3 regions of the Nonomuraea sp. NPDC049646 genome follow, and region 3 is predicted to be linked to each of the others. Evidence: riboswitches for the same ligand, from Rfam matches in the RefSeq annotation. Region 3 holds a riboswitch; each other region holds the start of a gene.
The links. A riboswitch is a leader RNA that binds a small molecule or an ion and turns the genes downstream of it on or off. The one in region 3 is predicted to bind cyclic di-AMP.
Positions count from the first base shown of each region.

Region 1 (3,262 bases), on a different contig from region 3:
AAGGCCAAGGACGCCTACACCAGGCTGAACGACCGCTACAAGCAGAAGCTGCAGACGGTCGCCGACCTCCGCGCCGAGATCATCAGGGTGGCGGTGGACTCGTACAAGCTGGGCGGGGACGTCACCTCGCTGCCCGGCATGGTCGGCGTCAACGACCCCGAGAACCTGCTGGCCGGGCTGGCCATGGCCGGGCAGCTCTCGCGCGAGCGGCTGGAGAAGCTGGCCGCGTTCGACCGCGAGAACAAGGGGCTCAAGGCCGAGCGCGACAACGCCGAGACCGCGCTCGCCGACGCCGACAAGGAGCGGGACGCCGTCCAGCGGGAGCGGGCCGAGGTGCTGAAGCTGGTCGGCCAGCAGAAGAAGCTCCTGGACAAGCTGGGGGCCTACAACCCGGGCAACCCCAACAGCACCGGCATCAAGTACACCGGTCCGGCCTCGGGCAGCGCGGCCGCCGTCCTGGGCTTCGCCTTCGCCCAGGTGGGCAAGCCGTACATCTACGGAGGCACGGGCCCGCGCGGCTACGACTGCTCAGGGCTGACGCAGGCCGCCTGGCGGGCCGCCGGAGTCTCGCTGCCGCGTACGACGTGGCAGCAGTGGGCCTGGGGCGCGAGCCGCAAGGTGGACCTCAAGGACCTCCAGCCGGGGGACCTCATCTTCAGCGAGGGGCTCGGGCACGTCAGCATCTACGCGGGCGGTGGCAAGATCGTCCATGCGCCGCAGACGGGCGACGTCGTCAAGGTCGTCCGCCTCGCCGACTACGGCCGCCCCCTGGTCGGAGCGATCCGCCCCTGAATCCCCACCGGGGACTGTCCGCGACCGGAATCGCGGGCCGCTTCGGCGTGCTCGCGACCGTTGGGACGAACGGGACAAACGGGGTGAAAGGGCCCTGACAATCAGGTGTGCCGGGAAGTGTGAGAAGGGTCACAAACCGGTAACGGAACCCTCGGCTCCAACAGGGGTTTCACCCTTTACTTACACCTTTATCTGATCTTTACAGGCCGTGTCTCCCTTTGCCAAATCTTGAACCTTCGGCGTAGTTTCTGGCGTCGCGGTCAGCAAGCCATGCGCACCGCGAATCGACATCGGAACCCCGATGCGGACCAGATAAAAATCCAGCGGTCGCCGCCGATATCCCCGTTCAGGCACAACCATCGGGCGGCGACCTGCCGAGTCCGTGCAGCCAGGAGGCACGGAGCCGGGGACCCAAAGATCCCGTAATCCCCCGGGATCAGGGGTGAATCGGCGCGTTATCGCGCCGTAGGGCGACTTCCAGGCCCGAATCCGTCAGCTAACCCGGTAGGCGTTCGTGGAAGACACAAGGAGAAATCCTGTCTACCTCCCTGCATAACCCCCGTCTGTCCCGTCTTGCCCTGAGGGGCGTCGCACTCACGATGACCGTGACGGCCGGAGGTGCGGTTCTCCATGCCGTGCCGGCCGGGGCGCAGACGGTGAGCGAATCGGCCGCCAGGCTCACCGCGGTGTCCAGCACCGCCAAGGCGGCCACCGCAAGGTCGGCCAGGTCGGCGAAGACCGTCAGGTCGGCCAAGGCGGCCAGAGCCGCCCGGCAGACGTCGAAGGCCCGCAGGGCCGTCGCCGTCGCCAGGCACCAGGTCGGCGACCCGTACCGGTACGGGGCCACGGGCCCTGGTGCGTTCGACTGCTCCGGACTCGTCCAGTACGCCTGGAAGAAGGCCGGGGTGCGACTCCCTCGCGTGGCGAGCAGCCAGTTCGCCCGCATCAAGCGCAAGGTCTCCTGGCGCAATCTCAAGCCGGGCGACCTGATGTTCTTCAACGGGCTGGGCCACGTCGGCATGTACGTCGGCCACGGCAAGATGGTCCATTCGCCGCGGACCGGCGAACGGGTGCGCATCGACAAACTGGGCGGATGGCGGAAGTCGTCGTTCGTCGGCGCGGTGCGTCCCGGCGCGTGACAACGGGCCCCGCCCGGACCCTCCCCGGTCCGGGCCGGGGCCTGTCGCATGCCCGGCCCCATGAAGGGGCCGGTCTCGTGAAGGGGCCGGTCTCGTGCGGGGGCCGGTCTCTTGGAGGGGCAGGGAGGGGCGTGGGCCTACTAGCATCGGGCCGTGTCCTCGCAGGTGCGTCCGTCCCTCCGCGGTCCGCGCCGGCTCCTTTCGGTCCTGCTGCTGGCGACGGCGGTTCTCGTGGTCGCCGACGCGCCGCCCGCCGCCGTCCTGCCCGCCGGGGCGCGCGGGTTGTGGAGCGACGGCGGTCAGGTGGCCCGCGGCGCGCGGTCCGTGGTCGTGGGGCACCGCGCCGACCCCGGCCTGCTGGCCGATCTGGCCCGCCGCGCGGACCTCGCAGGACGGCGGGTGTCCGCGGTGCTCGGCCGGCCGGTACGCGCGCTGGTCGTCGTGCCCGACTCCGACGCCGAGGCGGCCCGCCTGGCGAGCACGGGCCCGCTCGACGGCCTGGCCGCGGTGGCCGACGGCGCCAGGGTGATCGTCGTGCCCGGCTCCTTCGCCCGGCTCACCCCCACGGGACGCGACGTCGTCCTCACCCATGAGCTCACCCACGTCGCCGCGGGCACCGACCGGCTGCCCGTCTGGCTGTACGAGGGGTTCGCCGACTACGTGGCCTACCGCGACGCCGGGCTCCCCGCCGGGACGGCCGCCGCCGAACTCGCCGCCGACGTACGGGCCGGGCGGCTGCCGAGCGAGTTGCCCGGACCTGCGGCTTTCGCCCCCACGGCCGCCGATCCCGGACGGCTCGCGCGGGCGTACCAGGAGGCCTGGATGGCGTGTCGCTTCCTCGCAGACCGGTTCGGTGACGGGACCCTGGTACGGCTCTACCGTGATGCCCGCGTGGCCGGCGTCGATCAGGCGCTCGCCTCCGTGGGGCTCACCGCCGAGACGCTGGCGGCACGGTGGCGCGAGTACGTACGACAGCAGCTCGCGTGAAGGGGAGGCAGATGAGCGAGCGGAACGACCCGCCCCGGGAAGGGGACGAGCCCGCCGGAGCGGTCGCCGCAGGGGCCGACGAGCCCGGCACGGCGGTCGCGGCGGCGCACGGCGGCGGTGTGGCCATCAGGGACGGCGGCGGCGGCGACCGGCCCGGCGACGGCGCGCCGCAGGAGCCGTCCGGCACCAACCAGCCCCCCGAATCCCCGGGCCACCCCGACGACCCGGACGATCCGGACGCCCGCCCCGACGCGGACGCCGACCCCGACACCGAGGACCCCCGCCACCCCCAGCCCGCAACCCCCGACGACCGCCCCCACGCCACCCGCGCCCCCCAGCCCCCC
Region 1 covers NZ_JBITLU010000007.1:427,308-430,569, reverse strand. The annotation lists gene ACIBQ8_RS23280 (NlpC/P60 family protein) at 1-792, shown strand, start outside; cyclic di-AMP (ydaO/yuaA leader) riboswitch at 1,155-1,318, shown strand; gene ACIBQ8_RS23275 (C40 family peptidase) at 1,449-1,931, shown strand; gene ACIBQ8_RS23270 (hypothetical protein) at 2,085-2,918, shown strand; gene ACIBQ8_RS23265 (M48 family metallopeptidase) at 2,930-3,262, shown strand, end outside.
Region 1: another riboswitch for cyclic di-AMP. It lies ahead of ACIBQ8_RS23275 (C40 family peptidase); the one in region 3 lies ahead of ACIBQ8_RS14695 (CHAP domain-containing protein).

Region 2 (3,262 bases), on a different contig from region 3:
ACCGGCTGGTGGTCCCCGCCGACCACACCAAATGGAACACGGTCGGCATCAGCACGATCGCCGAGCTGACCGAGGCCGACGTGGTCATCAGCGACGCGGGGCTGCCCGAGGAAGCACGCACCGAGCTGGCCGAACGGGCCGGAGAACTGATCATCGCGGAGGGCACGCCTTGAAGCGCACCATCACCCACCTGGCAGACGGCCGAGAGCTGATCTACTTCGACCGGCGCGACGACGCCGACCGGAGCGCGATCGACCGGCGGCCGCTCGATCCGCGGCCGGTGGCCTCCGAGCTGCGCTACGACCCGCTGACCGAGGAGTGGATCGCGATCGCCGGCCACCGGCAGACGCGGACGTTCCTGCCGCCGGCCGACGAGTGCCCGTTGTGCCCGTCGTCCGCCACGCGGGCGTCGGAGATCCCGGCCCACGACTACGACGTGGTGGTGTTCGAGAACCGCTTCCCCTCTTTCTCCGGAAATTTTGGGACGTACGGGGATGTCGGCGGCCTGAGTGAGGTGCGGCCGGGTGTCGGGCGGTGTGAGGTGGTGTGCTTCACCTCCGACCATTCCTCCTCCTTCTCCAGGCTCTCCAACGCCCAGGTCAGGCTGGTCATGGAGGCGTGGGCCGACCGCACGGCCGAGCTGTCCGGCATCGAGGGCGTCGAGCAGGTGTTCTGCTTCGAGAACCGGGGCGAGGAGATCGGCATCACGCTCCCCCACCCGCACGGCCAGATCTACGCCTACCCCTACGTGACCCCGCGCACCAAGCTCCAGCTCGGGGCCGCCTCGCGGCACACCGGCGGCAACCTGTTCGCCGACGTGCTGGCCGCCGAGCAGGCCGCCGGGACGCGGGTGGTGGCCGCCAACGAGCTCTGGACGGCCTTCGTGCCGGCCGCCGCGCGCTGGCCGTTCGAGGTGCACGTGTATCCGCACCGGCAGGTGCCCGACCTGGCGGCGCTGTCGGAGGAGGAGCGGGCCGCGTTCGCGCCGCTGTACACCTCGGTGCTGCGGGCGCTCGACGCGCTGTTCGGGGTGGCGATGCCGTACATCTCGGCCTGGCACCAGGCGCCGGTGCGGTACGGCCGGGAGCTGGCCTACCTGCACCTTGAGCTGTTCAGCATCAGGCGGGCGCCCGGGAAGCTGAAGTACCTGGCGGGTTCGGAGTCGGCCATGGGGGCCTTCGTCAACGACGTGCTGCCGGAGGAGGCGGCACGCATGTTGCGATCACGAATTGATCACTAATTGGTTTCTCATTAAAGTCGCATGACTCGTGATCTACCACTAATATCCCGTTAGACATCGGCCATAACGGTCGTTGTACGCCTAATCCCGGGCGTGTTGCCCGGGAGCCGGGGACCCATCGCATCCGGGGTGAATCCGCGCAAGTGGTAGGGACTACTCCCGTGCCCGAACCCGTCAGCTAACCCGGCCGGCAGAGGGAGAGGAACTACCACGTGGCGGCTTCGTCCCCCGCGAGTCTCGCCGTCGGTCTCATCACCGCCACCGCCCTGCTCGTCCATCCGGCCGCCGCCTCAGCCTTCGTGCCAAGAACCGCGGCGGCCGCGCCCAAGCCGTCGGAGGCGGAGCTGCGGGCCCAGCTCAAGCAGCTCAACCGCAAGGTCGACAAGCTGATCGAGACGTACAACCTCAAGCGGGTCGAGCTGGCCAAGGCCCAGGAGGCCGCCACCGCGGCCCAGCAGCGGCTCGCCGCCGCCGAGCAGGCGGTGGCCACGGCCGAGCAGCGGGTCGCCGAGATCGCCCGGATGCGCTACCAGAGCCGCGACGCCTCCCTGCCGGGCTTCATGCTGACCCCGGACGGCAACGGCGCGGCCGTGCTCGAACAGCTCACCGCCGAGCAGCAGGCGGTCGTCGACAGCGTGGCCAAGGCCCGCGACGACCAGAAGAAGGCCGCCGCGGCCGCCGCCGCGCTCGCGACGGAGCTGAAGGCGGGCACGGCGGAGGTGGCCGAGCAGCGCGACGACGCCGAGGACGTCATCGACGACATCAAGAAGAAGCTCCAGGACCTCGTGCCGTTCGGGCCGGGCAAGAAGTCCGACGGGAGCTGGGCGCCCGAGCTGCCGTCCGGCTCGGACAACATCACGCCGCGCACCCGGCTGATGCGCGCGCAGGTGCAGAAGAACTTCTCGCTGCCGTACGACGTGGGCTGCTTCCGGTCCGGCTCCAGCGGCGAGCACCCGCTCGGCCGGGCCTGCGACTTCATGATGAGCACGGGCGGCACCATGCCGAGCGCCGACAACAACGCGCTCGGCGACCGGCTGGCCGCCTGGGCGCTGCAGAACAAGGCCAAGCTGGGCGTCAAGTACGTGATCTGGAAGCAGCGCATCAACCAGGGCTCGGGCTGGCGCGCGATGTCCGACCGCGGCAGCATCACCGAGAACCACTACGACCACGTGCACATCTCGATGAACTAGCCGCGGGCTCAGCGGACGCCGGTGAGCTTGTCGGGGTTGGTGACGGAGTAGACGGCGGCGATCCGGTCGCCCTCGGGCGTCAGATCGACGACGACCACGGCCAGCGGCCCGTCGCCGGAGAAGACGAGCGCGCACGGGTCGCCGGCCACCCGCCGGTAGCGCAGGTCCACCGCGCCCGGGGTCAGCGTCGCGGCGACGGACATGAACAGCGCGGCCACCCGGTCCCGGCCGTGGACCGGGTGCAGGCTGGTGGCCGGCCCCTTGCCGCCGCCGTCGGTCCACAGGGTCACCTCCGGCGCCAGCACCTCCAGCAGGGCCCGCAGGTCGCCGCCGAGTGCCGCCGCGGCGAACCGCTCGGTCACCTCGGCGTGGACGCCGGGCTCGGTCCGGTGACGCGGACGGCGGGCATGGACGTGGCGGCGCGCGCGGGCCGCGAGCTGCCGGACCGCCGCCGGCGAGCGCCCGAGGATGCCGGCCGTCTCCGGATGGCTGAAACCGAACACCTCGTGCAGCACGAAGACCGCTCGTTCCAGCGGTGACAGGGTCTCCAGCACGACCAGCACCGCCATCGACAGCGACTCCCCGCCCCCGGCCGCGTCCCCGGCGTTGTCGGGGGCCGTGACCAGCGGTTCCGGCAGCCAGGGGCCGACGTAGGTCTCCTGCCGGCGGCTCAGGTCCGCGCGCCGGGCGAGCGCCTGGTTCACCGCGATCCGCACCAGATAGGCCCGGACGTTCTCCACCGGCCCGGCCTCCGGCCTGCGGTGCCGGGCGGACCAGGCCAGCCACACCTCCTGCAGCACGTCCTCGGTGTCGGCGACGCTGCCGAGCATGT
Region 2 covers NZ_JBITLU010000011.1:357,187-360,448, reverse strand. The annotation lists gene ACIBQ8_RS32135 (DeoR/GlpR family DNA-binding transcription regulator) at 1-173, shown strand, start outside; gene galT (galactose-1-phosphate uridylyltransferase) at 170-1,240, shown strand; cyclic di-AMP (ydaO/yuaA leader) riboswitch at 1,309-1,447, shown strand; gene ACIBQ8_RS32125 (coiled-coil domain-containing protein) at 1,453-2,430, shown strand; gene sigJ (RNA polymerase sigma factor SigJ) at 2,439-3,262, opposite strand, start outside.
Region 2: another riboswitch for cyclic di-AMP. It lies ahead of ACIBQ8_RS32125 (coiled-coil domain-containing protein); the one in region 3 lies ahead of ACIBQ8_RS14695 (CHAP domain-containing protein).

Region 3 (3,262 bases):
AGCCGGTCACGGCCACGTTGTCGGTGGAGGCGTTCCAGGCCAGCGAGACGCTGCTGTTGCTGACGCCGGTCGAGCGCAGGTTGCCGGGCACCGACGGCGGGGTCGTGTCGTCGCCGCCACCGCCGCCGGTGGTCGTCGCCGAGATCTGGTTGCTGTTGGCCGAGCGGTTGCCGGCCGCGTCGCGCGCGCGCACGGTGTAGCTGTACGCCGTGCTCGCGGTGAGGCCCGTGTCGTTGTACGTGGTGCCCGTGACGGTCGTGACCAGCGTGCCGCCGCGGTAGACCTCGTAGCCGGTCACCGCCACGTTGTCGGTGGAGGCGTCCCAGGCCAGGGCCACGCTCGTGTTCGTGACGCCGGTCGAGCGCAGGTTGCCCGGCACGGACGGCGCGGTCGTGTCGCTGCCGCCGCCGCCGGAGACCTTCCACAGCGCCGCCACGTTCGGCGGCTCCCAGCCGGGCTGGGAGGTGTGCGCCTGGAGGCAGACGTAGTCGACGCCGTTGTAGGTGACGACCGTGCCCGCCGTGTAGGCGGTCCACGGGGCCCAGGCCGCCGCGTACGCCACCGTGCTGGCGGAGGCGAGCGGTGGGGCGGCCACGGCCGCGGTGAGGGGCAGGGCCAACGCCGCCATTCCCGCCAGGACCTTGCTCAGAATGGTGTGTTTCATGTCGCTCCGACATCCGTTGGGGGGTGTGTGGGGAGTGGGATGGGAGACTTCTGGGGAAACTATTAGGAAAGTTTCCTTTAAGTTGTGAATCGACGGTAGCCTCTGCCTGGGGGAGCGTCAATACGTATCGGTCAGGCGTCCGTAATCGTGCCGGTCAGACCGCGGACACGGCCGTTCACGAGGGGATAACGGTTCGGGAACGGGGGCTGACGGCGGGCTGAGCCGTGGCTCAGCATGGGAGCGTGGCAGGAATCTCCGCCTGGCGGCGGACGCCCACGCGACGCGGGCCCTACGTGGCCCGCGCGGTCGCGGAGTTACGGTCCTGGCCGTCGCTGAACGTCAGCGGCACCGGTCAACAGGTCGCCTTCGCCGTACACGGAACCGAGATCCTGCGCCTGGCCGGCCGGGACGAGGTCCACCTGCGGCTCACCGCCCCCGCCATCGGCCGCCTGGAGCCGTATCTGCGGGCCTGCGACCAGGTTCACGCCTGCCGCGACCGCGCCTGGGTCGCCGTGCAGGTCGACGCCGAGCCGGATCTGGAATTGTTGCTGGCCCTCACCAGCGTGGCGATAAAGGCGCACGTGGCGTGAACCGATTCGCTGCGTAGCGTTTCTCCGACGCAGCGTCGAATTCATTGCCGCCATTTGCCTGGGAATTACTCGCCGGGTAGCTTGGTTGTACACAGCCGAACGGGGAGTCGTCCCAGGTAGGGATGGCATTGCCAGGGAATTACCCTAGCGGGACCCGTGTTGTACAGAATCGATGCGGGCAATCCCCGCATCCGGGCGTCGCGCAAATACCTTCAGGCCCTTTCCCGGGCCCGGGAAGACGATGCGTCAGCCCTTTGCCTGACCAAGAGACCGCTGAATCCGCCTGTGCGCGGAACCGGGGACCCATGTGTCCAATGGGGTGAATCGGCACCGTGGTGCCGTAGGGCAGCTTCCCGCCCGAACCCGTCAGCTAACCCGGCAAGCGGCACGGAAGCTCAAGGAGTAACACCCTCATGGCCAAGCACCGTCTTCACCGTGCCTTCAAGCTCGACCTCGCCAAGATCGCTCTCGGCGCGACCGCCGTCGCCGGCGTGCTCGGCACGCACGCGGCAGTGAACGCCGACACCACCCACGCCACCGCCCACACCGCCGCCCAGACCGCCAAGGTCGCCGGCGTGGCCGCGCAGCCGCACGTCGCGCAGAACCGCGCCGCCGACGAGAGCGCCAAGGGCAAGGTCAACGTCACCGCCGCCCAGGTGCTGGCCACGGCCCGCGCCCAGGTCGGCACGTCGGAGGACGCCAACGGCGGCGGCACCAAGTTCCAGAAGTGGTACGCCGACTCCCAGCGCGCCGCCGAGACCGCCGCGCGTGACGGCGGCAACCGCGCCATGTACCTGAACGCCCCCTGGTGCTCGATGTTCGTCTCCTGGGTCGGCGAGCAGACCGGCGCCCGCCCGCAGGTCGGCTGGGACGCCTACACCGTGACCCACGCCAAGTGGTTCGCCGCCAACCACCGCTGGGGCACCGAGGCCAAGCCGGGCGCCGTCGTCTTCTTCTCCTGGAGCGGCAGCAAGAGCCTGAGCGACATCCAGCACGTCGGCTTCGTCGTCAAGGACAACGGCGACGGCACGATCTCCACGATCGAGGGCAACACCGGCAACGGCAAGGTCGAGCAGCGCGTCCGCCCGACCTCCCAGGTCGTCGGCTACGGCTACCCGTCGTACGCCGCCTGATCCACCCTTGCGAAAGAGCGCATTCCCCGAGGGGAGTGCGCTCTTTCGCGTTCAGGGCCGCCGCTGCCGCTGGACCAGGGCCGCCGCGGCCTGCCCGGCCGAGCGGGCCGCGCCCGGCTCCTCGGAGATCATCGCGGTCACCGTGGCGCCGTCGATCAGGGTGAGCAACTGCTCGGCGAGCAGGCCGGGGTCCCCGGCTCCCGCCTCCTCGGCGAGCGAGCGCAGGTAGGCGCGCAGGCGCTCCTTGTGCTCGCGCACCGCCGTGCGGACGGCGGCCGAACCGGCGCCCAGCTCGGCGAAGGCGTTGGCGAACCCGCAGCCGCGGAAGTCGTCCTCGGCGAACCAGCGTTCCAGCCAGGCGAAGACCGCCGGGACGGGGTCGCCGGCGTCGGCCACGTACGCGGTGAGCGAGGCCATCCAGCGTTCGTCGCGCCGCCGCAGATAGGCCACGACCAGCGCCTCCTTCGACGGGAAGCACTGGTAGAGGCGCTTCAGCGAGAGGCCGGAGGCGGCCCGGATCTCGTCCATGCCGACCGCCTGCACGCCGCGGCGGTAGAACAGGTCGCCCGCGGCGTCCAGCAGCCGCTGCTCGTGATCCATGACACCCCTCCAGGTGCTTGCCGCGGAGAACGGTCGTTCTCTACGCTAGCGCACAACCCGGGAGAACGACCGTTCTCCCGATCGGAGAGGACTGCCCATGACCCGCCCGCCCGTGCCGCCGTTCACCGAGGAGACCGCCCGGATCAAGGTCCAGGCCGCCGAGGACGCCTGGAACACCCGCGACCCCGAACGCGTCGCGCTCGCGTACACCGAGGACTCGGTGTGGCGCAACCGCGGCGAGTTCGTCACCGGCCGCGCCGGGATCGCGGAGTTCC
Region 3 covers NZ_JBITLU010000004.1:479,402-482,663, forward strand. The annotation lists gene ACIBQ8_RS14685 (glycosyl hydrolase family 18 protein) at 1-664, opposite strand, end outside; gene ACIBQ8_RS14690 (luciferase family protein) at 907-1,254, shown strand; cyclic di-AMP (ydaO/yuaA leader) riboswitch at 1,516-1,653, shown strand; gene ACIBQ8_RS14695 (CHAP domain-containing protein) at 1,668-2,387, shown strand; gene ACIBQ8_RS14700 (TetR/AcrR family transcriptional regulator) at 2,439-2,987, opposite strand; gene ACIBQ8_RS14705 (nuclear transport factor 2 family protein) at 3,079-3,262, shown strand, end outside.